DNA from 4 places in the Streptomyces sp. JL2001 genome. Region 3 is predicted to be linked to each of the others. Evidence: riboswitches for the same ligand, from Rfam matches in the RefSeq annotation. Region 3 holds a riboswitch; each other region holds the start of a gene.
What was found. A riboswitch is a leader RNA that binds a small molecule or an ion and turns the genes downstream of it on or off. The one in region 3 is predicted to bind cyclic di-AMP.

Region 1: it holds a riboswitch for cyclic di-AMP, as region 3 does, so the genes downstream of both, ACE1OA_RS02165 (LysM peptidoglycan-binding domain-containing protein) here and ACE1OA_RS16325 (M23 family metallopeptidase) in region 3, are expected to answer to the same signal.
Region 2: it holds a riboswitch for cyclic di-AMP, as region 3 does, so the genes downstream of both, ACE1OA_RS20745 (transglycosylase family protein) here and ACE1OA_RS16325 (M23 family metallopeptidase) in region 3, are expected to answer to the same signal.
Region 4: it holds a riboswitch for cyclic di-AMP, as region 3 does, so the genes downstream of both, ACE1OA_RS05805 (LysM peptidoglycan-binding domain-containing M23 family metallopeptidase) here and ACE1OA_RS16325 (M23 family metallopeptidase) in region 3, are expected to answer to the same signal.

The regions. Positions count from the first base shown of each region.
Region 1 covers NZ_CP169421.1:471,869-479,375, reverse strand. The annotation lists gene ACE1OA_RS02185 (hypothetical protein) at 1-986, shown strand, start outside; gene ACE1OA_RS02180 (iron-siderophore ABC transporter substrate-binding protein) at 1,208-2,260, shown strand; gene ACE1OA_RS02175 (FecCD family ABC transporter permease) at 2,277-3,314, shown strand; gene ACE1OA_RS02170 (FecCD family ABC transporter permease) at 3,311-4,387, shown strand; gene ACE1OA_RS02165 (LysM peptidoglycan-binding domain-containing protein) at 4,510-5,406, opposite strand; cyclic di-AMP (ydaO/yuaA leader) riboswitch at 5,411-5,593, opposite strand; gene ACE1OA_RS02160 (class I SAM-dependent methyltransferase) at 6,204-6,845, shown strand; gene ACE1OA_RS02155 (dienelactone hydrolase family protein) at 6,922-7,500, shown strand.
Region 2 covers NZ_CP169421.1:4,642,985-4,650,491, forward strand. The annotation lists gene ACE1OA_RS20735 (cytochrome P450 family protein) at 1-833, shown strand, start outside; gene ACE1OA_RS20740 (transglycosylase family protein) at 953-1,885, shown strand; cyclic di-AMP (ydaO/yuaA leader) riboswitch at 2,143-2,317, shown strand; gene ACE1OA_RS20745 (transglycosylase family protein) at 2,321-3,010, shown strand; gene eno (phosphopyruvate hydratase) at 3,302-4,588, shown strand; gene ACE1OA_RS20755 (FtsB family cell division protein) at 4,713-5,186, shown strand; gene ACE1OA_RS20760 (DUF501 domain-containing protein) at 5,299-5,844, shown strand; gene ACE1OA_RS20765 (exopolyphosphatase) at 5,841-6,755, shown strand; gene ACE1OA_RS20770 (NAD(P)/FAD-dependent oxidoreductase) at 7,124-7,507, shown strand, end outside.
Region 3 covers NZ_CP169421.1:3,688,936-3,696,442, forward strand. The annotation lists gene ACE1OA_RS16320 (aldo/keto reductase) at 1-926, opposite strand, end outside; gene ACE1OA_RS16325 (M23 family metallopeptidase) at 1,024-2,091, opposite strand; cyclic di-AMP (ydaO/yuaA leader) riboswitch at 2,103-2,250, opposite strand; gene ACE1OA_RS16330 (PP2C family protein-serine/threonine phosphatase) at 2,497-3,657, opposite strand; gene ACE1OA_RS16335 (MerR family transcriptional regulator) at 3,849-4,589, opposite strand; tRNA gene ACE1OA_RS16340 (tRNA-Met) at 4,733-4,806, opposite strand; gene ACE1OA_RS16345 (rhodanese-like domain-containing protein) at 4,858-5,337, opposite strand; gene ACE1OA_RS16350 (hypothetical protein) at 5,537-5,662, shown strand; tRNA gene ACE1OA_RS16355 (tRNA-Lys) at 5,812-5,884, opposite strand; gene ACE1OA_RS16360 (DEAD/DEAH box helicase) at 6,245-7,507, opposite strand, start outside.
Region 4 covers NZ_CP169421.1:1,328,052-1,335,558, reverse strand. The annotation lists gene ACE1OA_RS05825 (aspartate aminotransferase family protein) at 1-817, shown strand, start outside; gene ACE1OA_RS05820 (helix-turn-helix domain-containing protein) at 890-1,549, shown strand; gene ACE1OA_RS05815 (DUF6126 family protein) at 1,570-1,722, shown strand; gene ACE1OA_RS05810 (tyrosine-protein phosphatase) at 1,753-2,565, opposite strand; cyclic di-AMP (ydaO/yuaA leader) riboswitch at 2,957-3,113, shown strand; gene ACE1OA_RS05805 (LysM peptidoglycan-binding domain-containing M23 family metallopeptidase) at 3,116-4,075, shown strand; gene ACE1OA_RS05800 (SGNH/GDSL hydrolase family protein) at 4,257-5,051, shown strand; gene ACE1OA_RS05795 (NADPH-dependent F420 reductase) at 5,243-5,902, opposite strand; gene ACE1OA_RS05790 (winged helix-turn-helix transcriptional regulator) at 5,979-6,329, shown strand; gene ACE1OA_RS05785 (STM4011 family radical SAM protein) at 6,513-7,397, opposite strand; gene ACE1OA_RS05780 (STM4012 family radical SAM protein) at 7,407-7,507, opposite strand, start outside.

The sequences.
Region 1 (7,507 bases), 3.2 Mb from region 3:
ACGATGCCGTGGTCGCCCGTTTCGACGGCACGTACTTCATGTACGGCACGATGTACGGCTGCGGTTACGAGTGGTTCGTCGCCCGCACCCCCTGGTGCGGGTTCGGCGTGGCGACGGCGCCGTCGCTCAAGGGGCCGTGGTCCGCGCCCCGCCTGCTCTTCGATCCCGGCTCGGACGATCCGTCCACCCGTCAGACCTGGCAGGACACCTGCGGCGAGACGGGGCAGGGCTGCTTCAACCCGAGGATGCTCCGGCGGTCCGGCTGGGGCAGGGACGACGGCGCCTTCGTCCTGTGGTTCAACGCGCCGAGGCAGTACAACCTGGGCGCACCGCACGCCTACAACGCGATGGGATGCGACGGCCCCCTCGGCCCCTGCGGCCCCACCGCCGGTTCGCCGTCCGGCTGGTACCGGAAGCCGGCGCTCGACATCTGCCGGGGCAACGGCGACTTCGGCTTCATCGAGTCGGGTGAGCCCGGCGGCCGGCCGGCGCTCGTCTGTACCCGGCCGGGCACCGCGGCGCTCTCGCTCCAGCAGCTCGACGAGTGGGGGAGCGGCGGCGAACCGGGTGTCGGCGTCGCCAAGGTCGCGGGCCTCTCGCACGTCGAGGGGCCGGGCGGGTTCTGGGACCCCGAACACCGCACCTACGTCCTGACCTACTCCGATCAGGGCTGCGGCTACTGCGCCGGCACCCCGATCGGCTACGCCACCTCCGCCTCCCTGTACTCGGGCTGGAGCGCCCCGGGCAACGTCGGCTGGGGCGCGCCCGTGTACGGGCGCCGTATCTTCAACGGCAACAGCTGCGGAGGGCAGCCGCGGACGGTGAGCGTCCTGGACGGCCGGCCCTGGCAGATCATCGACCTCTGGCTCGGCACCCGGAACGAGGCGGCCGCGGGCACCCATCTCGTACCCCTCCGGTACCGGCCCGCCCTCGGCACTCCCGGCGACGGCCAGGTGTGGCGGCCGCCGTTGCGGCTCGACTGCTGAAGCCGGCGACCTTACGGAGGTGATCCTTCCGTCATATCGACAGGCGCCGACCTGCGATGACGAAGGATCGGACGCGTGAAACCCTTGATTTGGAGATAAGGGAAACCTAACTTAGCTTTGCCTAAGTACTTATCGGCTTCCGGAGCCGGGATCAGGCCTGCGCGCGTTCCGTGCGCGTGGGTCCCCTCCGCCTGCCGACTGCCCGCAGAGAAGGATCGTCCATGACCCTCGCAGTGACCCGCACACGCCGTCGCGCAGTCGTCGCCACGGCCGCCGCCGCCACGCTCGCCCTCCTCGTCGGGGGCTGCGGCGCGGGCGAGAAGAAGGACACCGCCGGCTCCGGCGAGGCGAAGGCCGCCGGAGCCGCCTTCCCCGTGACCATCAAGAGCGCGCTCGGCGAGGCGACCATCACCAAGCAGCCCAAGCGCGTCGTCACCCTCGGGCAGGGCTCCGCCGAGACCGCCATCGCCCTCGGCCACACCCCCGTCGGCATCGAGAGCTACCCCTGGGGCAGCGACAAGACCGGCTACCTGCCGTGGATCCACGAGGCCGTCACCAAGTCCGGCGGCAAGCTCCCCAAGCAGTTCAAGGGCATGGAGGAGCTCGACATCGAGGCCATCACCGAGCTCGAGCCCGACGTGATCCTCGCGCCCTGGTCCGGCGTCACCAAGGAGCAGTACGACGTCCTGAAGGACATCGCGCCGACCGTGGCCTACCCGGACAAGGCGTGGAGCACCGACTGGGACCAGCAGATCGACATCGTCGCCAAGGCCCTCGGTGAGCCCGAGGAGGGCAAGCAGCTGACGGCGAAGATCCGCAAGCAGCTGGCCGACGCCGCCGCGACCCGGCCGAACTACAAGAACGTGACGTTCTCGTACATCTACAACACCGGCCCCGGCACCCTCGGCGTCTTCAAGCCGAAGGAGCAGCGCGTCGAGATGCTGACGTCCCTCGGCCTCAAGGTCGACCCGGTCGTGAACGGCTTCAAGGAGACCGACGGCACCGACTCCGCCCTCATCGGCCTGGAGAACGCCAACAAGCTGTCCGGCAGCGACGTCGCCTTCACGTTCTACATGGACGAGAAGTCGCGCAAGGAGATCGAGGCCCAGCCGCTGTACGGGGCCATCCCCGCGGTCAAGAAGGGCGCGATCGTCTACAGCCACGACACCCCGTTCGTCACGGCCTCCTCGATGATCAACCCGCTGACCGTGCCGTGGAGCATCGAGCGCTACCTGCCCCTGATCGACAAGGCCGTCGCCAAGGCCGGGAAGTAAGCACGGTTCCCTGCGCATGGCTTCCTCCACGCTCGTCGAGCCGGGCGGTACCAGCACCTCGCGTGCCGGTGCCGCCCGGCTGGCGTCGTCTCTGACGGTCTGTCTCGCCGTCCTCGCCCTCGCGATGCTCGCGAGCGTGATGTTCGGCAGCAAGACCACCTCGTTCGGCTCCGTCATGGACGTCCTCAGGGGCCATGGCGACGCCTACCTGACCACCGTCGTCGAGAGCCGCTACCCCCGGACCGCGATCGGCGTGCTCGCCGGCGTGTGCCTGGCGGTCGCGGGCACCCTCATGCAGGGCGTCACCCGCAACCCGCTGGCCGAGCCCGGCCTCCTCGGCATCAACGCGGGCGCCTCGGCGAGCATCGTCGCCGCGACCGCCTTCCTCGGGGTGACGGGTCAGTCCGCCACCCTGTGGTGGGCCCTGCCCGGCGCCCTGCTGGCCGGACTCGTCGTCCACGTCATCGGGTCCGCCGGTACCAGCGCCGGCCCGGCCCGCCTCGTGCTGGCCGGCGCGGTCCTCTCCGCCGTCCTCGCGGCCTTCATCCAGGCCGTCACCCTGAGCCGGCCGCGCGTCTTCGACAGCTACCGCTACTGGGTCGTCGGAGCCCTCGGCGGCCGGGACTTCGACGTCTTCTGGTCGGTCCTGCCGTTCGCCGCCGTCGGCCTCCTCGTCGCCCTCGTGATCGCCCCCGGTCTCAACGTGACGGCACTGGGCGACGACAGCGCGACCTCCCTCGGCGCCCGCCCGGCACGGGTCAAGGCGGCCGGACTGCTCGCGGCGACCCTGCTGAGCGCGGCGGCCACCGCGGCCGTCGGACCCATCGCCTTCGTCGGCCTCGCCGTGCCCCACCTCGTACGGGCCCTCGTCGGCGTCGACTTCCGCCTGCAGATCCTCTTCTCCGCTCTCGTCGGTCCCGCGCTGCTGCTCTCCGCCGACGTCGTCGGACGCGTGCTGCTGCGCCCGCAGGAGGTCATGGTCGGTGTCATCACCGCGTTCATCGGGGCGCCCGCGCTGCTGCTGGCGGTCCGCAGGATGAGAGGAAGCGCATGAGCGCCCGTCAGGCCCCGGCGCCCGCCCCCGTCAGGACGGCGCCGCGCCGGCACGTGCTCCGGATCGGCGGCGCGGTGTCGCTGCCGATCCGCACCTCCACCGTCGTCCTGGCCCTCGGCCTGCTGCTGCTGATCGTCGTCGGAGCGGTGGCCACCCTCACCCTGGGCCGCCTCGGCATCCGGCTGCCCGACCTCCCCACGGCCCTGCTGGGAGGCGCGGAGGGCAAGAACGCCTTCGTCCTGAACCGGCTGCGCGGACCGCGTCTGGTCGTCGGCATCGGCACCGGCGCCGCGTTCGGCCTGTCCGGCGCGCTGTTCCAGTCGGTCACCCGCAACCCGCTCGGCAGCCCGGACGTCATCGGGCTGGGCGCGGGCGCCGGAGCCGGCGCGGCCATCGTCGCCCTGCTCCTGCCGGACGTCGTACCGGTCCCGGTCGGCGCGCTCCTCGGCGCGGTCCTGGCCATGGTGCTCGTCTACGTGTCGACCGGGACGGGCTTCCGCAACCCGGTGCGCCTCGTCGTCGCCGGCATCGGTGTCTCGGCCATGGCGGTCGCCGTCATCCAGTACGTCGTGTACGCGGTGGAACGGGACAAGGCGACGGTCCTGAGCGCCTACGTCAACGGCAGCCTGTCCGCCCGCTCGTGGGACGACGCGACCACGATCTGGCTCGTGCTGGCCGTGGTTCTTCCGTTCGCCGCCCTGCTCTCGCGGGACATCGGCATCGGGGAGATGGGCGACGACACCGCCGCCGCGCTGGGCGGCCGTCCCGGGCGGACCAAGACCGCGGCGGTCACCCTGGCGATCGTGCTGTCGGCCGCCGCCGTGAGCGTGGCCGGACCGATCGCCTTCATCTCCCTGACCGCCCCCCAGATCGCCAAGCGGCTGTCGCGCGGGTCCGGTCCCCAGCTCGCCCTGTCCATGCTGGTGGGTGCCCTGCTGCTGGTCCTCGCCGACCTTGCCGCCCAGCAGATGCCGTACCTCGACAACCTGCCCGTGGGCATCTACACGATGGCCATCGGCGGGCTCTACCTCGGCCACCTGCTCGTCCGGGAGTGGCGGCGGGGCGTGCTGTAGGCGGCCCGCGCCGCAGGCCCCGACGACGGGCCCGGCACGCGAGGAAGGCCCCGACCCCCGAGCGGTCGGGGCCTTCCCCGTCGTATGGGCCGGCGCGCCCGTCAGGAGGCGCCGTGGCCCCGTCAGTAGGCGCCGAAGACGTTGTCGATGGAGCCGTACTTGTCGGCGGCGTAGTTGCACGCGGCCGTGATGTTGGCGACCGGGTCGTACATGTCCATGGACGTGCCGGGCACGTGGTACGCCAGGAAGGTGGGCTCGATGACCTGGAGCAGGCCCTTCGAGGGAGTGCCGGCGACGGCGTTGGAGTCCCAGTTGTTGATGGCCTGCGGGTTGCCGGAGGACTCGCGCATGATGTTGCGGTGGATGCCCTCGTAGGAGCCGGGGATGCCGTGCTGGGCCATCACGTCCAGGGACTCCCGGATCCAGCCGTCGAGGTCGTTCGTGTAGCTCTTCACGGCGGCGGCGGGGGCGGCGGCCGGAGCCGCCTGCTGGGTCTGCCGGGCCTGCGGCGCGGGCGCGGTGCGCTGCTGGGAACGGCTGGCCCGGTCGGCGGACGAGGACTTCGCCGGCTTGGCGGCCTTCGACTTCTGCGCGGGAGCGGGGGACTTGGGCTGCGGCGCCGCGGAATTGCGGTGCAGCGTCAGCTTGAGACCCGGGTGAATGAGTGACGGATTGTCACCGACCGCAGCGTGGTTGGCGCGGTAGAGAACCTTCCAGCCGCCCCGGACACCCTGCTCGTAGGCGATCATCGAAAGAGAATCGCCCGGCACGACGGTGTAAGTCTTGGGAGCTGCGGCAGGCGCCGCCGGCAGCGATTCCGTGATCTTTTGCGACACATTTGCTGCCGCGTTCGCCGTGGCAATGGCCGGAGTGATCTCGGGGGCGGTGCGGGGGGCGGCGTGGGCGGTCGCGGAGGCGACGAGAGGGAGGGCCAGTGCCGCTCCACCCGTGCTCGCGAGGGCGATACCGCGGGCGAGCGGACGGCGCTTCGGGCGTCGGTGCTTACCGTTTGCAGGCATGACGGATTCCTCTCCGGAGCCTGCGGGGTGAGCTGTCGGGTTCGGGCTGGAGATGCCCGGCCGCACACGTGCGACTTCACCCCTAGCCGTTCCGGAATCCGGACCGGCGAATACTTGGGTCCCCCGCTCCTGCCGGCGGTGAATAGTGGGAATTGCGGATGGTGGCAGGATTCGGCGTTCCATCCGAATGGAGGTGACCGTAGGCGAGGAATACCGTCGGAAACAAGGCGTCTCGACGATGTGATAAACGGCGTCGCGGAGGCCCGTGAAGCCCCGAACTTCCCTGAATCAGGGGGAGATGGGGCCCGACGGCGGGTATGACGGCCGATGCCCCGTGAGCCATGTCACCTGAAAGAAATGTCCGACATCACCCCATAATTCCGAGCAAAAGAAGATTGATGCTCATGGGGTGGGTGGTCGTTTTATGGCCTTTTATGCGCGCCGATGTGACGACTCGCCGTCCAGGGCCTCTCCGCTTGCCCGGATCCGCGTCCCGGACACCCCTCCGGTCCCTCGTGCCACGAGGTCTCCCGTCCGGCTGCGGGGGCGGTCGTGACCTCCCTACGATCTGTCGCGACCGAAGGGGGGTCCGCAGCAGCGGCGCGGAGGTGTTCACCGTCCGGTCGACGACCTGGAGGACCCCCGGCGCCGGCTCCCGATCCGGCGCCCGTGCCCGACCCCCGCTGACGTCACGTCGCCGGCCCGGGGCGGTCAGGCCCGAGAAGGGTGCCGGCGCGCGACCGCGGGGTCGCACGACCGGGCTGCCTCCGGTCATGGGCCCGTGGGATGCTGGGGACATGGGGGATCACGTGGACCACGCGGCCGTCCGGCGGAGTTACGACACCGTGGCGGAGGAGTACGCCGACCGGCTCGGCAACGAACTGGACGGGAAGCCGCTCGACCGGGCCCTGCTCGGCGCACTCCTCGAAGAGGCCGGGCAGGGGGCCGCCGTCGCCGACCTCGGCTGTGGACCCGGGCACGTGACCGGCTGGCTCGCCGCCCACGGCGCGCGGGCCGTCGGCATCGACCTCTCCCCGGGCATGGTCGCGACCGCCGCCCGACGCCATCCCGAGGCGGCGTTCCGGGAGGGCGACCTGCTCGCGCTGCCCGCCGAGGACGGCGAGTTCGACGCGGCCGTCGCCCTCTACTCCGTCATCCACGTCGCCCCCGACGAGCTCGGCCGCGCCTTCGCCGAGGCGCACCGCGTCCTGCGCCCCACCGGGCTGCTCCTGGTCTCCTTCCATCAGGGCGAGGAAGTGCGGCACCTGGACGAGTGGTGGGGACACGAGGTGGACGTCGACTTCCGCTTCCTGGACCCCTCCCGGGTGAGCGGACTCCTCGCCGACGCCGGGTTCACCGTGGAGATGCGGATGGAGCGCGGCCACTACGCTCACGAGGTCGACACCCGCCGCGTCTACCTGCTGGCCCGCCGGACCTGAACCGCACGGCGGCCGGGGCTAGCACGGCGCCGGGTCTGTGCCGCCGGGGCCGGCCCGCCCACGAGAAGGGACCCGCATGGCCGAGGTACTGCTCTTCCACCACGCACAGGGACTGACGCCGGGCGTCACGGCCTTCGCCGACACCCTCCGCCGGCACGGCCACACCGTGCACGTCCCCGACCTGTACGACGGGCGGACGTTCGACACCCTGGAGGAAGGCGTCGGCCACGTCCAGGCCATCGGCTTCGGCACGATCGTGGAGCGGGGCGCCCGCGCCGCCGAACCGCTGCCGGCCGGGCTCGTCCTCGCCGGCTTCTCCCTCGGGGTGCTGCCCGCCCAGCAGTTGGCGCAGACCAGGCCGGGCGCCCGTGGCGCGCTCCTGTTCGACGCCTGCGTCCCCGTCACCGAGTTCGGCGCTGCCTGGCCCGACGACGTCCCCGTCCAGGTGCACGGCATGGACGCGGACGAGTTCTTCGTCGGCGACGGCGATCTCGACGCGGCCCGCGCGCTCGTCGCCGCCACGGAGCGGGCCGAGCTGTTCCTCTACCCCGGCAAGCAGCACCTGTTCGCCGACAGCAGCCTGCCCTCCCACGACGCGGCCGCGGCCACCCTGCTCACCGAGCGGGTACTCGCCTTCCTGGACGCCGTCGGGTGAGGGAGGG
Region 2 (7,507 bases), 950 kb from region 3:
GGGAGGGGAGCGCCGACCTCATCCACGAGTTCGCCTTCCCGCTGCCCATCTACGCCATCTGCGACCTGCTCGGCGTCCCGCCGGAGGACCAGGACGACTTCCGGGACTGGGCCGGGATGATGATCCGGCACGGCGGCGGTCCGCGCGGCGGGGTCGCGCGCTCGGTCAAGAAGATGCGCGGCTATCTGGCGGAGCTGATCCACCGCAAGCGCGGGGAGCCGGGCGACGACCTCATCTCCGGGCTCATCCGGGCCTCCGACCACGGGGAGCACCTCACCGAGAACGAGGCCGCGGCGATGGCCTTCATCCTGCTCTTCGCGGGCTTCGAGACCACGGTCAACCTGATCGGCAACGGGATGTACGCGCTGCTGCGGCACCCCGGCCAGCGGGAGCGGCTGCAGACCTCGCTCGCGGCGGGCGAGCGGGGCCTGCTGGAGACCGGTGTCGAGGAACTGCTGCGCTTCGACGGGCCGGTGGAGATGGCGACCTGGCGGTACGCCATGGAGCCGCTGACGATCGGCGGGCAGGAGATCCCGGCGGGCGATCCGGTGCTCGTCGTGCTCGCCGCCGCCGACCGCGACCCGGCGCGGTTCGCCGGGCCGGACACGCTCGACCTCTCGCGGCGCGACAACCAGCACCTCGGGTACGGACACGGCATCCACTACTGCATCGGTGCCCCGCTCGCCCGGCTGGAGGGCCAGACCGCGCTGGCCACGTTGCTGACCCGGCTGCCCGATCTGCGACTTGCGGCCGATCCGGCCGATTTGCGCTGGCGGGGCGGGCTCATCATGCGCGGATTGCGCACGCTTCCGGTGGAGTTCACCCCCTTGTGAACTGACGGGGCGTCATAACTGTGATATTTACGTGATCTCCGCTGCATCGACTTGTGACAGACGTTCGAATGCCGCTACGTTCACCGTCGTCTCAAGCAGTCAGGCGAAAGGCACTCCGTATGCGCTCCGGGAACGGACGACACCGCAGACCCAGGCAGGCCCCCGCGATCATCGTGGCCGCAGGCGTGACGGGTTCGGCCCTCGCGCTGCCACTGCTCGGCGCAGGGTCCGCCTCCGCCGCCGACGCGGCCACCTGGGACCGGGTCGCCGAGTGCGAGTCGGGCGGCCTGTGGAGCGCCGACTTCGGCAACGGGCTCTACGGCGGGCTCCAGTTCACCCAGGAGACCTGGGAGACCTACGGCGGCACGGCCTACGCGTCCCGTGCCGACCTGGCCAGCCGCTCCCAGCAGATCGCGGTCGCCGAGAAGGCGCTCGCCGCGCAGGGCACGGAGGTCTGGGCCACCTGCGCCCCGATCGCCAAGCTGACGAACGACGGCGCCGCCCCCGAGGTCGACCCGGGCACGAGCCCCGCGCCGACCACGCCGACCGCGCCCGCCAGCCAGGCGAAGCCGGGCGCCGCCAAGCCGGCCGGGACCGCCGCCACTCCCGGGGCGCCCTCCACCTCCACCACGCCGGAAACGCCCGATGCATCCGTTACGCCCGGTACGTCGGACTCGACGGGCGACCCGGGCTCCGTCGCCGGCGAGGCGGCCGGCCCGGGCAACGGCAAGCACCGCGGCGAGGCCGCCCGCGAAGAGGGCAATGCGGGCGAGGGGCAGGAAACCGGACGTCACGCCTCGCCGGCTGACGGACAGCCAGGCGGGTCGGCCGGCGAAGCCGGTTCGGAGGAATCGGGCACCACGGACACTTCGGGCGAATACACCGTCCAGCCCGGCGACAGCCTCTCCGAGATTGCACGGGAGAACGAGCTGCCCGGCGGCTGGACCGCCCTCTACGACGCCAACCGTCAGACGGTGGGCGCCGACCCGAACCTCATCCTGCCTGGTCAGAGCCTCGACCTGAGTGAGGAACCCGTGGAAACCCAGGGGTAGTTCGAGGACTTATGTCCGTTCTGTCCAAGTGAGACATGAGTCTCTTCGTCCCGCTTGGCGTGTCCTGTCCGCAAAGTTTGCTCCGATCGCCCCTCACCTGCGTAAACACCCCTCATGGGGGAGCAGGGAGGGGCGATTTGGCCGTTTTGGCCTTCTTTGAACTTCGTGAGGTCTGTGTCTACGGTCGGGACCGCTCGCCACCGCGGGCCCCGTCGACCGGTAACGCCGAATCCTGCCGCCGGCCGAGGGGAACAGTCGTCGCGCAAGCGCCGTAGGCAGGAGCGGGGGACCCAAGGTAAGTGCCGGTCCCGGCCGTTGAGACAGACGGCCGGAATCCCGGCTCGGGGTGAAGCCGCGTGCTCGTCACGTGGCCGGGCAACTCACATGGCCCGAACCCGACAGCTCACCTCGCAGGCGTCGGTGAGGAGAATTCCCATGCTGTTTTCCGCCAAGGGCAAACACCGCCGTTCCTCCAAGGCCACCCGCGCCATCGCTCTCGCCGGTGTGGCGGGCGTCGCCGTCGCCGCCCCGCTCATGACCGCCGGGTCCGCCTCGGCCGCGACCGCCTCCGAGTGGGACGCCGTCGCCCAGTGCGAGTCCGGTGGCAACTGGTCCATCAACACCGGCAACGGCTACTACGGCGGCCTGCAGTTCTCGGCCTCCACCTGGGCCGCCTACGGTGGCACCGCCTACGCGGCCAGCGCCGACCAGGCGTCGAAGTCCCAGCAGATCGCGGTCGCCGAGAAGGTCCTGGCCGGCCAGGGCAAGGGCGCGTGGCCGAGCTGCGGCGTGGGCCTGTCCGGCGCCGCGTACACCGGTGGCACCGCCGAGAGCGCCCCGGCGCCGGAGCGCAAGGCCGAGCAGCCGACCACCCGCAGCCAGCAGCGCACGGCCCCGAAGGCGACGCCGAAGAAGGCCGAGTCGAAGAAGACCGTCACCACCCCGACCGGCAAGAAGGTCAAGAAGGGCGACGGCGAGTACAAGGTCGCCGCCGGCGACACCCTGAGCAAGATCGCCGCCGCGCAGAAGGTCAAGGGCGGCTGGGAGAAGCTCTTCGAGCTCAACAAGGACGTCGTCGAGGACGCCGACCTGATCTACCCGGGCCAGCAGCTTCACCTGAAGTGACCCCGGCGGCCCGTGTGAGTCCGGCGGCTCACCCGGGTCCTGTGACCCTCCCGCGGTGACCACCCCGGCCCGGTGCGCCCTCCCCCGTGCGCGCCGGGCCGGGGTTCTTTGCGTTACCGATCGGTAGCTTCGGGTCCCTTCGCCCCTTTATGCATGCCCTCGGGTCCTTTTTCGTCCCAGGGGGCGGGCGCCCGGCTGGCCGGAGCCTCCGAGCCGGTTAGGCTCTTGTCGCAAGGCCAAGCGACCCTGCACGGCTCTTGCGTCACATCTAGCGTCACATCCCAGAAGGAGATGCTCGTGCCGTCCATCGACGTCGTCGTAGCCCGGGAAATCCTGGACTCCCGAGGCAACCCCACGGTCGAGGTCGAGGTCGGCCTCGACGACGGCAGCACCGGCCGTGCTGCCGTTCCGTCCGGCGCCTCCACCGGTGCGTTCGAGGCTCTCGAGCTCCGCGACGGTGACCCCAACCGCTACCTCGGCAAGGGTGTCGAGAAGGCCGTCCTCGCCGTCATCGAGCAGATCGGCCCGGAGCTCGTCGGCTACGACGCCACCGAGCAGCGCCTGATCGACCAGGCGATGTTCGACCTGGACGCCACCCCGGACAAGTCCTCGCTCGGCGCCAACGCCATCCTCGGCGTCTCCCTCGCCGTCGCGCACGCCGCCTCCGAGGCCTCCGACCTGCCCCTGTTCCGCTACCTCGGCGGCCCGAACGCGCACCTGCTGCCCGTTCCGATGATGAACATCCTGAACGGCGGCTCGCACGCCGACTCCAACGTGGACATCCAGGAGTTCATGATCGCGCCGATCGGCGCGGAGTCCTTCTCCGAGGCCCTGCGCTGGGGCACCGAGGTCTACCACACCCTCAAGTCCGTCCTGAAGACCAAGGGCCTGTCCACCGGTCTCGGCGACGAGGGCGGCTTCGCCCCGAACCTGGACTCCAACCGCGCCGCGCTCGACCTCATCCTCGAGGCCATCAAGCAGGCCGGCTACGTCCCCGGCAAGGACATCGCGCTCGCCCTCGACTGCGCCGCCTCCGAGTTCTACAAGGACGGCAAGTACGAGTTCGAGGGCAAGGCCCGCTCGGCCGCCGAGATGACCGAGTACTACGAGGAGCTCGTCGCCGCGTACCCGCTGGTCTCCATCGAGGACCCGCTGTTCGAGGACGACTGGGCCGGCTGGAAGGCCATCACCGAGAAGCTCGGCTCCAAGGTGCAGCTGGTCGGCGACGACCTGTTCGTCACCAACCCCGAGCGTCTGGCCCGTGGCATCGAGGAGGGCTCCGCGAACGCCCTCCTGGTCAAGGTCAACCAGATCGGCTCGCTGACCGAGACGCTGGACGCCGTCGAGCTGGCCCAGCGCAGCGGCTTCAAGTGCATGATGTCCCACCGCTCCGGCGAGACCGAGGACGTCACCATCGCCGACCTGGCCGTCGCCACCAACTGCGGCCAGATCAAGACCGGCGCCCCGGCCCGCTCCGAGCGCGTCGCCAAGTACAACCAGCTGCTGCGCATCGAGGAGATCCTCGACGACGCCGCGGTCTACGCGGGCCGCAGCGCCTTCCCGCGTTTCAAGGGCTGACGGCTTCACACCCGGCAGTTCCGGCCGTCCCCGCACTCGGTCCCGTACCGTGTGCGGGGACGGCTCTGCTTCCGCTACCGGGAAGCGCGCCCGGACGGAGCCCGGAACAGGGGAGGCGCAGACCATGGCAGCGAAGGACCGGGACCGGTTCTCGACCGCGACCCGGATCAGGCTGCTCGGCGAGCAGACCGCCGCCCGCGTCTACCGTTCCCAGACACGCCGCCAGGCGCGCCGCTCCCGGCTCACCGGCCGCGCGGCCTTCCTGGCCCTGATCGTCTGCTCGCTCGTGGTGGCGCTCGCCTACCCGATGCGGCAGTACGTCTCCCAGCGGAGCGAGATCGCCGACCAGGAGCGCCAGGCCGCCGAGGCCGCCGACCGGGTCGAGCAGCTGAGGGACGAGAAGGCCCGGCTCCAGGACCCGGCGTACGTCCGCCGCCTCGCCCGCGAGCACCTGCACTACGTCGTGCCGGGCGAGACCGGCTTCACCGTCAACGACCCCGACGCCGAGCGGGCCCGCCGCACCGAGCAGGGCGAGGCCGGACAGCCCTGGTACTCCCATCTCTGGGAGGGCGTCGACCACGCCGACGCGGCCCGCTGACCCCACGACGCGAGACAATGGCACCGCGCCGCGGCGCCCCGCGCGCCCGTCCGCCGGTCGCCCGACCACCGCACCGCACCGAACCGCCCCCGACGAGAAGACAGACGCAGGCATGCAAACGCCCCCTCCGCAGACCGCACGCACCGAGCCCACCGACGCGGACGTCGCCGCCTTCCAGGACCAGCTCGGCCGCCCGCCCCGGGGACTGCGCGCCATCGCGCACCGCTGCCCCTGCGGCAACCCGGACGTCGTCGAGACCGCGCCGCGGCTCCCGGACGGCACCCCCTTCCCCACCACGTACTACCTGACCTGCCCCCGCGCGGCCTCGGCCATCGGCACGCTGGAGGCCAACGGGGTCATGAAGGAGATGCAGGCCCGGCTGGGGACCGATCCGGAGCTCGCCGCCGCGTACCGGGCCGCGCACGAGGACTACATCGCGCGCCGTGACGCCATCGAGGTCCTGGAGGGCTTCCCGAGCGCCGGCGGCATGCCGGACCGGGTGAAGTGCCTGCACGTCCTCGTCGGACACTCGCTGGCCGCCGGCCCCGGCGTGAACCCGCTGGGCGACGAGGCCCTCGCGATGCTGCCCGAGTGGTGGGCCAAGGGCCCCTGCGTCACGCCGTGCGCCGACAAGGACGCGGAAGAGGAGGGGAAGTGACCCGGGTCGCGGGCATCGACTGCGGTACCAACTCCATCCGCCTGCTGGTCGCCGACGTCCACCCCGAGACGGGTGAACTGGTCGAGCTGGACCGGCGGATGACGATCGTGCGCCTCGGCCAGGGCGTCGACCGGACCGGCCGGCTCGCCCCGGATGCCCTGGAGCGCACCTTCGCCGCGTGCCGCGCCTACGCCGAGGTGATCCGGGAGCTCGGCGCCGAGAGGGTCCGCTTCGTGGCCACCTCCGCGTCCCGCGACGCCGAGAACCGCGATGAGTTCGTCGCCGGGGTCAAGGACATCCTGGGCGTCGAGCCCGAGGTGATCACCGGCGACCAGGAGGCCGAGTTCTCCTTCACCGGCGCCACCGGCGAGCTGTCCGGCACCGAGAAGTACCTGGTCGTGGACATCGGCGGCGGCTCCACCGAGTTCGTCGTCGGCAACCGCCACGTCGAGGCCGCCCGGTCCGTCGACATCGGCTGCGTCCGGCTGACCGAGCGGCACGTCCGCAGCGATCCGCCGGACGCCGCGGAGGTCGACGCGATCCGCGCGGACGTCCGGGCCGCCCTGGCGCTGGCCGAGGAGACCGTCCCGATCGCCGCGGCCGGGACCCTCGTCGGACTGGCCGGCTCGGTGACCACCGTCGCCGCGATCGCGCTGGGTCTGGAGGAGTACGACTCCGAGCGGATCCACCACTCCCGGATCTCCCGGGAGCAGGTCGCGGCCGTCGTCGAGCGGCTGCTCGCCTCCACCCACGAGGAGCGCGCGGCGATCGCCGTCATCCACCCGGGGCGGGTCGACGTCATCGCCGCCGGGGCGCTGGTCCTGCTGGAGATCATGGAGCGGACCGGGGCCCGCGAGGTCGTCGTCAGCGAGCACGACATCCTGGACGGGATCGCTCTCTCCGTGGCATAACGGGCGCCCGCCGACGCGGCCCGGGAGGGCCCGCGGGGAAAGTTCGTGAAGTTCTTCACAAGGAAAAGAGTCCCCGTGGGGGCCGCAGAGGGCCATTCGGGCCTCCACGGGCCCTGCGGGGACTCTTTCGTAGGTGCGGGGGCCGCTTCGCACCATGTTTCCATCGCGTGAACGCACCCTGTGGTTCAGCGTTAACGAGTGCTCTCCAGGCCAGTTCACAAGGGGTGAACAACGTCCGCCCCGACCCCGTGGTTCCTTTGCTGCCCATGACCTGGGTCACGTGGGGCGCGGAGTGTAGCAGAGGTACCCGGAGAGCTTGTGAAGGGGCGCACGAGCGACCCCCCTCGGAGGGGTGGATACTCGATGGCATGAGCACCACGGAGCGTCCCAGGATCCTCGTAGTAGGCGGTGGGTACGTAGGCCTGTACGCAGCTCGACGCATTCTCAAGAAGATGCGTTACGGAGAGGCGACCGTCACGGTCGTCGACCCGCGCTCGTACATGACGTACCAGCCCTTCCTCCCCGAAGCCGCCGCAGGCAGCATCTCCCCGCGTCACGTCGTCGTCCCGCTGCGACGCGTCGTGCGCGGAGCCGAGGTGCTCACCGGTCGCGTCACCACCATCGATCAGGACCGCAAGGTCGCCACGGTCGCGCCGCTCGTCGGCGAGGCCTACGACCTGCCCTTCGACTACCTGGTCATCGCGATGGGCGCGGTCTCCCGCACCTTCCCGATCCCCGGCCTCGCCGAGCAG
Region 3 (7,507 bases):
AGCGCCGCCAGCTCCGCCTCGTCGAGCACCAGGTCCGCGACCGCTACCAGGGCCGGCAGCTGCTCGACCGTACGCGCCGAGGCGATCGGCGCCGCGACGGTCGGCCGGGCCGCGAGCCAGGCCAGCGCCACCGTGGCGGGCTCGGCCCCGTGCGCGCGGGCCACGGCGTCGAGCGTGTCGAGCACCGTGCGGCCCCGCTCGGTCTCCAGATGCCGGCCCGCCCCCGCGGCCCGGGCGCTGTCGACCGCGGTCCCGTGCCGGTACTTGCCGGTCAGGAAGCCCGACGCCAGCGCGAAGTACGGCACGGCCGCGAGTCCGGCCCGCTCGACGGTGTCCAGGAGCTCGCCCTCGTAGGTGTCGCGGGAGACCAGGTTGTAGTGCGGCTGGAGCGCGACGTAGCGGGTGAGTCCCTCCGCCTCGGCGAAGTCGAGGGAGGCCCGCAGCCGCGCCGGGGAGATGTTCGACGCGGCGACGGCACGGACCTTGCCGTCCTTCACCAGCTGGTCGAGCGCGGTGACGATCTCCTCGACGGGCACGGACTCGTCGTCGAAGTGCGTGTAGTACAGGTCGATGTGGTCGGTGCCGAGCCGGCGCAGGGACTCCTCGGCCGCCGCCTTGATCGTGACGGGCGCGAGTCCCTTGTACGAGGGGTGGGCGCCGACCTTGGTGGCGACGACTATCTCGTCGCGGTTGCCGCGCGACGCCAGCCACCTGCCGACGATCGTCTCGGACTCGCCGCCCTGGTTGCCCTCGGCCCAGGCGGAGTAGGAGTCGGCGGTGTCGACGAAGTTGCCGCCGGCGGCGGCGTAGGTGTCCAGGACGGCGAAGGACTGCGCCTCGTCGGCGGTCCATCCGAAGACGTTGCCGCCGAGCGCGAGCGGGAAGACGTGCAGGTCGGAGGAGCCCAGCGGGCGAAGAGAGGTCATGGGTCGGTGAACGACCTGCGGCGGGGCCGCTATTCCGGCGGTCCTGGCGCGGGGTTCGTCGCCAGGGCCGCCGCGGCCGGGGAGGTTCCCGGGAGGATCAGACCGACAGGCCCTTGCTCGCCAGCCAGGCCGCCGGGTCGACGCCGTCGCCGCCCGGGGTGTGGACCTCCAGGTGCAGGTGCGGGCCGGTGACGTTGCCGGTGGCGCCCACGCGGCCGATGGTGTCGCCGGTGCCGACCGACTGGCCCACGCTGACGGTCATCGAGGACAGGTGGCAGTACCAGACCTCGGTGCCGTCCGACAGCTCCAGGACGATGCGGTAGCCGTACGAGCCCGACCAACCGGCCGACTTGACCGTGGCGCCGTGCACCGCCTTGACCGGGGTGCCCGTGGGGGCCGCGAAGTCCAGGCCGGTGTGGTAGCCGGAGGACCACATCGAGCCGGACTCGCCGTAGGTCGAGGTGAGCGTGTACGAGGACGTGGGCAGCGCGTAGCTGGCGGCGAGCTTGGCCAGGCGCTCGGCCTCGGCCTTCGCCGCGGCCTCCGCCTCGGCCTTCTTCTTCGCCTCGGCCGCCGCCTTCTCGGCCGCGTCCGCCTGGGCCGCGGCCTCCGCGGCGGCCTTCTCGGTCGCCGCCTTCTCCGTCGCGGCCTTCTCGGCGGCGTCGGCGGAGGCCTGCTGCTGCTCGGCCTGCTGGAGGATGCGGGCGCGCAGCGCCTCGCCGGCGTCGCCGCCCTCCGTCTTGCGGTCGGCGCCGTCGACGGGCGCGCCGACGGAGGCCGTGAGCGCGTGCAGGTCGTTGCCGGAGCCCGCGGTCGTGTTCCGGTCCTCGTCGCCGGAGATCAGCGCGCCGACGCCGGGCAGGTCCTCGGCGTCCGGCAGGTCGAGGTCGGGCAGGGCTATGGAGACCGGCGGCTTCTCCTGCGCGGTGGCCAGGCCACCCGCGCCGACGGCCGCGATGACACCGACGCCGAGGACGGTGGAGGAACGGGCGAAGCCCGAGCGCTGCTTGACGACCCGGTGGCGGCCACCGGCCCGGCTCTGCTGGCGGAGGGTCTCCTCGGTGGGGTTCCACTCGCCCGCCGCGCCGTCGGGGTCGGTCCCGGCGGCACCCGAGGCACCGAACGCATGGAAGGGGGCTTCGGGGGCAGGGGTGTTGGACGCCACGGAGGCGTACTCCTTTCCTTCCTTGCCGCCTACCGGGTTAGCTGACGGGTTCGGAGCAGGAAGGTCTCCTACGGGCGCCCTCGCACAGGTGCGAGAGTGTCCGATTCACCCCAAGTGGTGGTTCCCCGGTTCCCTTTCGGGATTCGGCGCGTGCGCACGGTGCCGTCTCTTGCGACGACTGGGACGACCGCGCTGCGTTATCGAACGTTAATAGACACGGGGGTCCGATTCCAAGCTGTTCCCCTTGATCGTTCAAGAGATTGATGCACTACAGGGCGATTTGACCGCCGCTCAGGAGTCATCCGTTCGAGACTCCTTATCTGACGTTGCATCAATTGTTATCGCAGCGGTACCTCGCGACTACGCATGGTCACCCCGCCGGCTCTCAGGACCGGGATGGACGCCTCAGGGCACCACCCGCATCGTCCGGCGGCGCTCCGGCTGGCCCTGCACCGGGCGGCCCACGGCCAGCAGCGCCATGTCGTCCGTCGATCCGCCGCCCGTGTACCGGCGGACGTCGTCGACCAGCGCGTCCAGCAGTTCCTCCGGACCGGGGAAGATCCGCCCGGCCAGACGGCCGCCCGGCTCGTAGAAGGCGCCCGCCGCGTCGCGCGCCTCGGACAGGCCGTCGGTGTAGAAGAGCAGCGTCGAGCCCGGAGGGTAGGGGGTCTCGTCGGCCCGGTCCGGCCAGGCGGCCAGCTCGCCCATGCCGAGCGGCAGCGCGGCCTGGCTCGGCTCCAGATGCTCCACCGCCCCGTCCTGGAGCAGCAGCAGCGGCTCGGGGTGGCCACGGTTCACGACTCGAACGAGACCGTCACCGCGGGGGATCTCGGCCAGCACGGCGGTGGTGAAGCCCTCGAAGGCGTCCAGGTCGTCCCGGCGGGTCCCCTCCCGGGTCAGCGCCCGCTCGAGTCTCTGCGCCACGCCCTCCAGGGTCGCCTCCTGCTCGGCCGCCTCGCGGAACGCGCCGATCACGACGGCGACGGCCTCGACCGCCTCCAGCCCCTTGCCCCGCACGTCGCCGACGACGAGCCGCACCCCGTAGGGGGTGTCCTGGACCGCGAAGAGGTCGCCGCCGATGAACGCGTCCGCCTGCGCGGCCTCGTAGCGGGCGGCGATCTGCAGCCCGCCGATCCGCTCGACCGGCGTGGGCAGCACCGCCTTCTGGGCGGTCTCGGCGATCACCCGGGCGGAGGCCAGCTGCCGGCCGCTGCGCTGGACCACGCGGTTGATCACCATGGCCAGCGCGGAGACGGTGATGACCGTGAGGGTCTCGGTGGCCGAGGGCGGCTCCGTGGTGGTGCCGTTGTAGATGTGCAGCCCGACGCACGCCAGCACGGCCGCGATGCCGGTCAGCAGGGTCGTCAGCTTCGAGAAGAAGGGTGCCGCGATGAGCGGCGCGGCCGAGAACATCGGCGCCGCGGTGTACGCCGACGGGGTCGCCAGGTCGAAGACGATGCCGCCGAGGATGACGAGCGGGGGAAGGGCCCGGACGAAGCGGCGGGTCCGCTCACCGCGCGGGCGTGGGGGCCTCCTCGTGCCGTCACCCGCCGATCGCTGCCCCACCTGTGCTCTCCTGCCCGGTCCCTGCACGGCGACGGACCGTACCGCGCCCTCCCCAGCCTGGAGGCCGCCGCACGGTGCGGCGACCCCCGATGCTCCGATCGGAGGAGCGCCGGCCTGAGAGCGACCCTCCGCCTTGCGGTGCACCGCATCCGACGCCGTGCGCCGGCCCACCGCGGATCACGGGACAGCCCTTAGAGGTTCCGCTCCGCGTAGATCTCCATCGCGTCCCGGACCAGGAGCGCCGTGCCCTCACCGTGCTTGTCGTAGTTGGCGGTGAAGCGCGGGTCGTCGACGTACATCCGGCCGAGGCCGATCACGTAGTCCTTCGACGGCGTCGTGGTGGCCGACAGCCACCGGACCTGCCGGTGGGCGATCGCCTGCACCTCGTCGCTGCCGGCCGCGAGTCCGTCCCGCGCCGCCTGCCCGAAGTCGCGCGCGATGCCGGCCTGCTCGTCCGTGAACGCCTGCTTCTGCTCGGCGCTGAGCGAGCGCCACCAGCGGTCGCCCTTCTCGTACGCCTCGCGTCCCCAGCGCTCGGTGACCTCCGCCTCGTACCGCGTGTGGTCGAATCCGTCGAACACTTCTTCAGCCATGAGCTCTTCTCCGTTCTCGGTCTTGTGGAGAGTGGTCCGGACGGCTTCGATCTGCCGTCCGATGCGCTCCCGCTCCTGTTCGAGCAGGACGAGATGGGTGCGCAGGGCGGCGGACGAATCCCGCTGCCCCCGCAGGACCTCGGCGATGGCGGGCAGGGACAGCCCCAGCTCGCGCAGCAGCAGGATGCGCTGCAACCGCACGAGCGCCGCCTGGTCGTAGTACCGGTAACCGTTGGCGCCGATCCGGCTGGGCTCCAGCAGTCCGCGTTCTCCGTAGTGCCGGAGGGTGCGGCTGGTGGTCCCGGCCTTCCTGGCGATCTCTTGGATCGACCACTCCATGCCCGAAACGCTAAATCTTGACGTTGCGTAAAGGTCAAGCGCGCGGAAGGGGGATCCGGGCGGGACCGGAAGACGGGGGCGTGGGAGGGCAGCACGACGAAGGCCCGGATCCGTGAGGATCCGGGCCTTCGTTTGCTACTGAGTAGCGGGGACAGGATTTGAACCTGCGACCTCTGGGTTATGAGCCCAGCGAGCTACCGAGCTGCTCCACCCCGCGTCGGTGAATATGACCTTACGGCATGGGCGTCGGATACGGAAATCCGTTTCCTCAGCAGCCGCAGTCCTCGGCGTCGACCGGTGCGGTCAGCGGGTCCGCGTCCTTCGTCGCGGGGCCTTCCCACGTCTCGTACGCAAAGCCCTCGCGCACCCAGTACTCGAATCCGCCGAGCATCTCCTTCACCTGGTAGCCGAGTTCGGCGAGGGCCAGCGCGGCGCGGGTGGCGCCGTTGCAGCCCGGGCCCCAGCAGTAGGTGACGACCGGCACCGCCTTGTCGAGGAGCTGCTCGGCCTGCTCGGCGATGAGCGCGGTCGGCAGGTGGATCGCACCGGGGACGTGCCCCTGGTCCCAGGAGGCGGTGGAGCGCGAGTCGAGCACCACGAAGCCGGGGTCGCCGCCGGCCGCGAGGACGGAGGCGACGTCCGAGACGTCGGCGTGGAAGGCGAGGCTGGCGGAGAAGTAGGCGGCCGCCGCGGCGGGAGCGGCCGGCGGGGTGCGAAGTACGGCGTTGACCTGCGCTGTTGTCGTCATGCGGGAAAATCTACGACCCGAGATCACCCCGCTGAAGTGGCGAATCCCGGAGCCGTTGGCGATCGGCCGGGGATTCCCGGGCGTTCGGCGCACGAGGGCGGGGATCTCACGGAGCGGACGGACGGGGGACCGGTCGGCTGTCACACACGGCGGGCCTCATCCGAGGAGATCGCTCGCGGACGGCCGGCCGGGGCCGCTCATGGCCCGCACGGTCGACGGCGACCGGATCGTGGAGATCCACATCCTGGCGGATCCGGCCCGGCCGGCGGCGTTCTCCCTCGGGTGTCCGACCCCCGGCACCGCGGCGGGAGCGCCCTCCGCCTGATTCCGCCCCAACCGGCCGCGCGGCCGTGCCCCCTGACGGCGGGACGGCTCACCGGGGTGGCGGCCGGGACGACGAAGCGCCCCGCCCGGTCGGAACCGGGCGGGGCGCTTCGTGGTGGAGACGAGGCCGTGACCTCGCTCCCCTTCAGGTAGGCCGTGTGGGACTCGAACCCACAACCAACGGATTAAAAGTCCGCTGCTCTGCCAATTGAGCTAACGGCCCTCGGCGCAAGGGCACCCCCGCAGCATAGCCGGATCATGCCCCGCAGCCGATCGGGTATCCGTCATGGCGGATCCCGGGCGGGTCTCGCCCGCCCCGCCGGGGGCGTGGGGCCCGGTCGGGGCCCCGTCGGGCGGCCGGGAGGGGCGGTCGGCGAAAGGACCCGGCGCGGCGAGAGAACGTCACCTCGCCGCCGGCGCCCCGGCGGACCGGGGACACGCAGCGCCCCGCACGCCCCCTGGGGGTGTCGCGGTCGGCGCCCCTCCGGCTCAGGAACGCCCGAAGGCCCGTCCCCCACCGGTCGGGTGGGGGACGGGCCTTCGGGGCCGTTCAGAGGCTCGCGGCCGAACGGCCGCGGCTCAGTCAGCCGTTGCGCTTCCAGCGGGGCTTCTCGTCGCGGCGGCCGAAGGAGCCGCCGGTGTTCGAGCCGGTGCCGCGGTGGTCGCCGCCACGGTGGTCGTCACGACGGCCGTACGGGCGGTCGCCGCCCGAGCGGAAGCCGCCGGAGGGGCGGTCGTCACGACGGTCGCGGTTGAACGGACGGTCGCTGCCGCGGTGGCCGCCGGCCGGACGGTCGTCGCGGCGGAAGCCGCCGCGGTCGCCGCGGTCGTCACGGTTGAAGCCGCCCGAGGGACGGTCGTCACGGTTGAAACCGCCGGAGGGACGGTCGTTGTCCCGGCGGAAGCCACCGGACGGACGGTCGTTGTCCCGGCGGAAGCCGCCCGAGGGACGGTCGTCACGACGCTCGAAGGAACGGCCACCGCGGTCGTCACGACGGTCGTCGCGGCGGAAGCCGCCGCGGTCACCGCGGTCGTCACGGTTGAAACCGCCCGAGGGACGGTCGTCCCGACGGAAGCCACCGGACGGACGGTCGTTGTCCCGGCGGAAGCCACCGGAGGGACGGTCGTCACGACGGAAACCGCCGGACGGACGGTCGTTGTCCCGACGGAAGCCGCCCGAGGGACGGTCGTCACGACGCTCGAAGGGACGGCCACCGCGGTCGTCACGACGGTCGTTGCGGCGCTCGAAGTTGCCGCGCTCGTCGCGGAACGACGGACGCTCCTCACGGCGCTGCTGCTCCTCGCGGCGCTCCGCCTGGGCGGCGGCCTGCGCGGCCTCGGCGATCTCGGCCTCGGCGGCCTCGGTCACCTCGGCGACGGCGGCCTCCGGGTCCTCGCCCCGCTCGCGCGCGGAACGGGCGACCAGACGGTCGGCCTCCTCGCGGAGCTCGACGGCGCGGCGCTGCAGACGCTCCAGCTGCTTGGTGAGGTCGGCGACCTCACGCTCGGCCTGCTTGGCGGCGTTGTTCGCGGAGTCGGCCTGGACCTCGGTCAGCGAACGCGCACCGGTGATCTCGGCGACCTCCGGCTCGAACGCGCCGGCGCCCTGGACGATGTGGCGCGAGGCGTCGACGCCCGCGTCCTCCATCAGGCGGAAGATCTGGCGGCGCTGGTGCGGCAGCGCGAGGGAGACCACGACACCGGACTTGCCGGCGCGGGCGGTACGGCCCGAGCGGTGCAGGTAGTCCTTGTGGTCACCGGCCGGGTCCACGTTGAGGACCAGGTCGATGCCGTCGACGTGGATGCCGCGGGCGGCGACGTCGGTGGCGACCAGCGCGTTGACGTA
Region 4 (7,507 bases), 2.4 Mb from region 3:
GCGGGAGCTGCGCCGGGGAGACGTGGCCGCCTTCGTCGTCGAGCCGATCCAGGGCAAGGGCGTGCACGAGTCGCCCCCCGGCTTCCTGCGCGCGGCCCAGGACCTCCTGCACCGGCACGGGGCCCTGCTGATCGCGGACGAGGTGCAGACGGGCCTCGGCAGGACCGGCGACTTCTACGCGTACCAGCACGAGGACGGGGTCGAGCCGGACCTGGTCTGTGTGGCCAAGGCGCTCTCCGGCGGCTACGTGCCGGTGGGCGCCACCCTCGGCAAGGACTGGATCTTCAAGAAGGTCTACTCGTCCATGGACCGGGTCCTCGTCCACTCGGCCAGCTTCGGTTCGAACGCGCAGGCCATGGCGGCCGGGCTCGCCGTGCTCGCGGTCATGGAGTCCGAGGGGACGGTGGCGCACGCGCGCCGGATGGGAGACCTGCTGACCGCGAGGCTCCGGGAGCTGGTGCCCCGCTACGAGCTGCTGCACGAGATCCGCGGCCGCGGACTCATGATCGGGATCGAGTTCGGCCGGCCGTCCTCGCTCGGGCTGCGCAGTCGGTGGACGATGCTGCAGGCCGCCCGCAAGGGGCTCTTCGCCCAGATGGTCGTGGTACCGCTGCTCCAGCGCCACCGGATCCTGACCCAGGTCTCGGGGGACCATCTGGAGGTCATCAAGCTGATCCCGCCGCTGGTCATCGACGAGGCGGACGTGGAACGCTTCGTCACCGCCTTCACGGCGGTCATGGACGACGCCCACGGAGGCGGCGGACTGATGTGGGACTTCGGGAAGACGCTGGTCAAGCAGGCGGTGGCGCAACGGTAGGGTTTTGACTTTGGCTTTTGCCTCGGAGGCAAGAAATTTGCCTCCGAGGAAAGTTCCTGGCGGAATGGAGGCATGGAGCACCTCCACGAAGCACCGTCCCCGGACCCTGCCGAGCCGGGCACGTCCGGCGAGCCGGACGGCGTCCCGGACGCGCTTCCCGACGTGGCCCCGCAGCTGCGCGGGCTGCGCCGGCGCCGCGGGCTCACCCTGGAGGCCGCCGCGCAGCGGGCCGGCCTCTCGCCGGCCCATCTGTCCAGGCTGGAGACGGGCCGCCGGCAACCCTCGCTGCCCATGCTGCTCGCCCTCGCCAGGATCTACGGTACGACGGTCTCCGAGCTGCTGGGGGAGGTGCCCCCCGAGCGTGATCCGATCGTCCGGGCCGGCCGCTCCGAGCCGGTCGAGGCGGACGGCTGGATCTATCATCAGGCCGGCGGCCCCGGGCGCGCCCTGCAGGCGCTCCGGGTCCACGTGCCGTACGCCACCCGTACCGACATCGTCCGGGTCCATCCCGGCGAGGAATGGCTCCACGTCCTCGACGGCCGGGTGCGCCTCGCCCTCGGCGACGCCGTGCACGTGCTCGACCCGGGGGACAGCGCGCACTTCGACTCGCTCACCCCGCACCGCATCGGCGCCGCCACCCGCGGCGGCGCCGAGCTGCTCTTCGTCCATACCCTGATGCAGAGTCCCGCCGCCGAGCTGTGCCTCGGCGACGGGGCCCCGCATCCGCGCTGAGCCCACCGGAAGGGGCCGTCATGTCCGAAAAGTCCGCACCGATCACAGGTGAGGAGCGCGGCGAGGGCAAGTTCCCGAAGGGGCTCGTCCTGCGCCTCTTCGCCTACCTGGTGGCCGGCCACCTCTTCGCGGGCTTCCTCTATCTGCTCTTCGCGATGGGCGGGCAGAAGTAGTCCGTCGGGCCGGTCCGTGGGCCCTGCTTCCTACTGTCCGTCGAGCAGGTGCCCGCGCAGGCGCTCGCGCGTCTCGGGGGAGAGCTTCAGGCCCTGCGAGAGGTAGTCGTCGACCGTGCCCCAGGTCAGCTCGATCGTGTCGAACGCCGCCCGGATGTACTCCAGGCGCGCGTCGAACAGGGGGCTGAGCAGCTCCATCACCTCGGGCGCCATCGCGTCCGCGGAGGTGGAGCTGCGGCGCACCTTGTAGCGGCGGTGCGGGTCGTTCGACTTCAGGTAGTCCGCCTCGACGGCCTCGCGCTCGACGCCGACCGCGAGCAGCGAGATCGCGATGGAGAGGCCGGCGCGGTCCTTGCCGGCCGCGCAGTGCATCAGGGCGGGGATGCTGTCCTCGGCCATGGAGTGCAGGATCCGGCTGTGCTCGGCGGTGCGCTCCACAATCATCTTCCGGTACGAATCGGACATACGGTCGGCGGCCTTGCCGTTGCCGAGCGCCTCCCGCAGCTGCTCCAGCTCGCCGCCGCTCACCAGCTTCCAGAACTCCTTGCCGTCGGCCGGATCGTTGAGCGGGATGTTCACGTTCCGTACGCCCGGGAGCTCGACGTCCGGACCCTCGACCTTGCGGTCGGCGTGGTTGCGGAAGTCGAAGACCGTGTGCAGGCCCAGCGTCGTCAGGAAGGCCGCGTCCTCCTCGGTGGCGTGCGCGAGGTGGCCGCTGCGGAAGAGCCGCCCGAACCGAACCGACCGGCCGTCCGTGGTCGGCAGGCCACCGACGTCACGGAAGTTGCGTACCCCGCTCAGCTCGGGTTCGGTCGACGGGACCTGCGGCAGCTGCTGCGTCACGAGTGCTCCTGAGTGTCGACGATCTTTGATCGTGCGAGATCGGTTCTTGGTGCAATCATCCCGGCAGGTGGCTGGTTCGCACACCCCTCGGACGGGAATGGGTGTTCTGTCCGAATTGGGATATTAGAGATAACGCGCCCTGGTTACAGGGGAGATGAGCTGTGGCGCGTGAGCAGCGTCATAACTGTGACGGAACGTGCCTGATCGTCTTGGGCAACGGCCTTCTGGGCAAAGGGGGCCGAAGGCCCGTCATCCACGCAGGGTGACCGGAATTCCCGAAGAATTCCGGATCGGGGAATGCGGGGGGAAAGCGGTGGCTTGTTCGCGCCGACTCCGCTCGTCTACGGTCACCGTCAATCCGGTCGGACCGCCGAATCCTGCCACCGTCCGGAATTCGCACCCACCCACGTGTGGCAGGAGCGGGGGACCCAGGTAGTACGCCGATCCTTCAGGTCAGGACGGCTCGGGGTGAAGTCGCGCGAAGGCGCGACCGGACATCTCCAGTCCGAACCCGACAGCTCACCTCGCAGGCGACGGAGAGGAATTCGCCATGCCCGCGAAGGGTAAGCACCGCCGTCCCAAGGTCAACCCGATCAGCCGTGGATTCGTCGCCGCCGGCGCCGGTGGCGCCGTCGTCGCCCTGCCGCTCCTCGGTGCGACCGGAGCCCACGCCGCCGAGCAGGCCGCCCCGGCCCAGGCGCCGCAGCAGGCCGTCACCGCCGCGGCCGCCACCCCGGCCCAGGCCCCCGCCGCGGCCCCCGCGGCCAAGGCCAAGCCCCGTACCTACTCCGTCGTCGCCGGCGACTACCTGTCCAAGATCGCCGCCGAGCACCACCTCGCGGGCGGCTGGAAGAAGCTCTACTCCGACAACCGCCAGGTCGTCGGCGGGAACCCCTCGCTGATCTTCCCGGGCATGAAGCTCACCCTCGGCGCGAAGTCGACGGCCAAGGCCCCCGCGCCCAAGGCCGCCCCGAAGGCCCCCGCCAAGAAGGCCACCGCCAAGAAGGCGTCCGCCGAGACCCGCAGCTCCCGCAGCAGCGAGCGTCCCGCCGTCCAGTCCACGGCCCCGGCCGCGCAGAGCGCGCCGTCCACCCCGTCCACCGGCTCCGGCTGGGTCGCCCCGGTCGGCGGCGGCATCGGCACCCCGTACCGCGCCTCCGGCTCCATGTGGTCCTCCGGCTACCACACCGGTGTCGACTTCATCGCCTCCTCCGGCACCTCGGTGAAGGCCGTCGGCCCCGGCACGGTCTACTCCGCCGGCTGGAGCGGCGCCTACGGCAACGAGGTCGTCATCCAGCACGCCGACGGCACGTACTCGCAGTACGCCCACCTCTCCTCCCTCTCCGTCTCCGCCGGCCAGACCGTCGCGGGCGGCGACCAGATCGGCCTGTCCGGCTCGACCGGCAACTCCAGCGGTCCGCACCTGCACTTCGAGATGCGCACCGGGCCGAGCTACGGCTCGGACATCGACCCGCTGGCCTACCTCCGGGAGCACGGCGTCAACGTCTGATCCTCGACGCCCCGTCAGGCCCGGCACGTCACGTGCCGGGCCTCGGGGGTGTCGTGCCGACCCCGCGGAACCTGCCGCGTATTCCGGCTTGGCGCAATCTTGACCGGTGGCGTATCTCACCCGTCGTCAACCCCGCCCTACGGTCGCGTAGGTCACATCCGTAAGGGAAAGATGTGTTCTCGTGGCAGACGATTCGAGATCAACAGACGCGCACGTATTCGGGTCGTACGCGGCGATCGGTGACAGCTTCACCGAGGGCGTAGGGGACCCGGGGCCCGACGGGGCGTACGTCGGCTGGGCGGACCGTTTCGCGGTCCTGCTCGCCGACCAGCTGCCCGAGCACGACGCATTCCGATACGCCAACCTCGCCGTACGCGGCCGGCTCCTCGACCAGATCGTGGCGGAGCAGGTGCCCCGCGCGAAGCAACTCGCCCCCGACCTGGTGACCTTCTGCGCCGGCGGGAACGACATCATCCGCCCCGGCACCGACCCCGACGACGTCGCCGAGCGCTTCGAGCGTGCCGTCGCCGACCTGACCTCCGCCGTCGGCACCGTGATGGTGACCACCGGCTTCGACACCCGCGACGTCCCCGTACTGCGGCACCTGCGCGGCAAGATCGCCACCTACACGGCGCACGTCCGGTCCGTGGCCGACCGCTACGGCTGCCCGGTCCTCGACCTGTGGTCGCTCAAGTCCGTCCAGGACAGGCGGGCCTGGGACGACGACCGGCTGCACCTGTCGCCCGAGGGGCACACCCGGGTCGCGCTGCGCGCCGCCCAGGTCCTCGGCATGGACGTGCCGGCCGACCCCGACCAGCCGTGGCCGCCGCTGCCGCCGCGCGGCCCGCTGGAGGTCCGCCGGGACGACATCCACTGGGCCCGGGAGTACCTGGTGCCGTGGATCGGGCGCCGGCTGCGGGGCGAGAGCTCGGGGGACCACGTCGCGGCCAAGCGCCCGGACCTCATGCCTCTCTGAGGGCTGTCCCGTAGTCCGCGGTGGGTCGGCGCACGGCGTCGGATGCGGTGCATCGCAAGGCGGAGGGTCGTCCTCATACCGGGCGTGTTCGGGCGACCGGACAGCGCAGCGTGGTGCCGAAGCCGGCGTCGTGCGCCCGCCGGGGATTACGGGACAGCCCTGAGAACTCCTGACGAAATGCCCTGGACGCCTCACTCGCTCTCGGCTCGTGGACCTGTCGCATAGGCCAGCGGCGGCGCGATCGCCCATACGTCGGCCTGCTCCGCCACCCACAGCCCGATGAACAGCGCGGCGGTCGCCTCCAACAGTCCGGCGCGGTCCAGCCCGCCCCCCGCCACCGGCTCGCAGCCCATGTCCCGCACCAACGTGCGTGCCAGCGCGAGTGCCGCCTCGTCGTCCCCGCAGATCGGAACGGTCAAGGGCTGACCGTCGAAGACCGGCGGGGTCATTCGCCACACGCTCTCGTGACAGAGGTTGAATGCTTTGACGACGTGCACGCCCGGTACCGCCGCAGCCAGTCGGCGCGCTGCCGAGGGGCCGCCTTCCGTGAGCAGCCGGAAGCCGGGCCCGACCGGATTGGCGCAGTCGAGCAGGACCTTCCCCTTCAGCGTCGGCTGAAGCTCCCTGACGACGTCCGCTCCCGCGCCGTACGGCAACGCGGCCAGCACCGCCTCGCCGAAGTCGGCCGCCGCCTGCAGACTCCCGTGCCCCGCACCGCCCCCGATGCGCGTCGCGAGCCGCTGGGCCTTCTGTTCGTCGCGGCCTCCGACGAACACCTCGTGCCCGGCTCGCACCCACTGCGTGGCCAGTGCTTCCGCCACGTTCCCCGTACCCAGCACACCGATCTTCATCGATACGCCCCTTTCCGTATCCGCTCCAACCGCTTTCGGGACGACACTAGGAAATCCGTCAGGCACCATTTGGTAAGTGACGACCGACGCCTACCTCGCCGACTGCCGCGCCCGCCTCGCCTTCGACCTCCTCTCCAACACCTGGAACGCCGTGCTGATCTGGGTCCTGCGGGACGGTCCCCAACGCCCCGGCGAACTACGCGAGCGCATCGGCGGCATCAGCCCCAAGGTCCTGACCGAGACGCTGAGGCGGCTGGAGTTCAACGGGCTGGTGACACGGAACGCCTATGCCGAAGCGCCGCCCCGTGTCGAGTACGAACTCACCGCTTTGGGACGCACGTTGCTCGGCCCGATCGACGCATTCGGCGCGTGGGCCTTCGAGCACGGTGATGAGGTCATGGCCGCCCAGGAACGAATAGGCGGGTGAGTTCCGGCCCGTGACCTCCTCTGCACGCGTCGACGCACTTTCATCGGGATGAGTGCGAGCGCCGCCGGCAGATCAGCGCGCATCCCAGAGTGCGTCCCGTCGTGGATCCCCCTTCAACGCCCGGATGTGCGAGCCGTCGACCGCAGCACGGGAGAAGCCCAGAGATCATTTCGTGGGGAGTTCTTAGGGGCGCGTGAGCAGTCGTACCGGCGCGGGGAGCGGCGGCACGGAGGCCGGGATCCGCTCCAGGACACCGCCCGCGAACACGTCGTACAGCGGCAGCGACTCCAGGTGGACGTACCCGATGTGGCAGTCGCAGACGGCCAGGGGACACGGCCGGGGGCGCAGCGCCGACCGGTACGAGCCGTCGTAGAGATTGCCGAGCTCCGTCTTCACGAAGTGGCAGCGCCGCACGGTCCCGTCGCCGTCCACCGAGATCACCGACTCGCCGGTCCGGCAGGGGAGACCGGCCGATCGGTGCGGGTGGCGGCTGTACGGGAACAGGGGGTCGAGGGCCGCCCAGCCCTCGGCCTCCTCGTCGGTGTACGGGTGGCCCTCGGCCGCGTTGACCCACAGGTAGACCTGCGGCGGCAGCGCGGCGCGCAACCGCCGGGCGTCCTCCCGGTGGCCGGGCAGCCCGACCACACCGACGCTGAACCGGGTGCCCCGCCCGGCCAGCTCCCCGCACTTCGCGACGAACCGCTCGAACGGCGTCTGGCCCGGATGGTACGTGCACCACAGCGCCAGGGTGTCGGGGTCGGCCTCGGCCGTCCACTCGGTGCGGCAGCTCAGGTTCGTCTGGATCGCGACGCGCTCGACGTGCGGGAGCCGGGAGAGCTCGACGAGCGCGCGCCGGTACCAGGACCGCACCAGCCCCTCGCCCCACGGGGTGAAGAGGATCCGCAGCCGGTCACCGGTCCGTCCCGCGGCCCAGGCCGCGAAGCGCTCCAGCGCCGCCCGGTCCGCACGCAGCTGCTCGCGGCTGTCGCGCCGCTTGGCGAAGGGGCAGTAGGGGCAGTCGTAGTCGCAGGAGGCGAGCGGGCCTCGGTAGAGGATCGTCAGGTCCATCCCGGCCGCCTACTTCGGCTCGTAGGCGGCCATCGCCGCCCGCACGGCGGGGGAGAACAGCGCCGGACCGATGCCGTCGGAGTGCGCCAGACCCTCGGCGGACAGCCGGA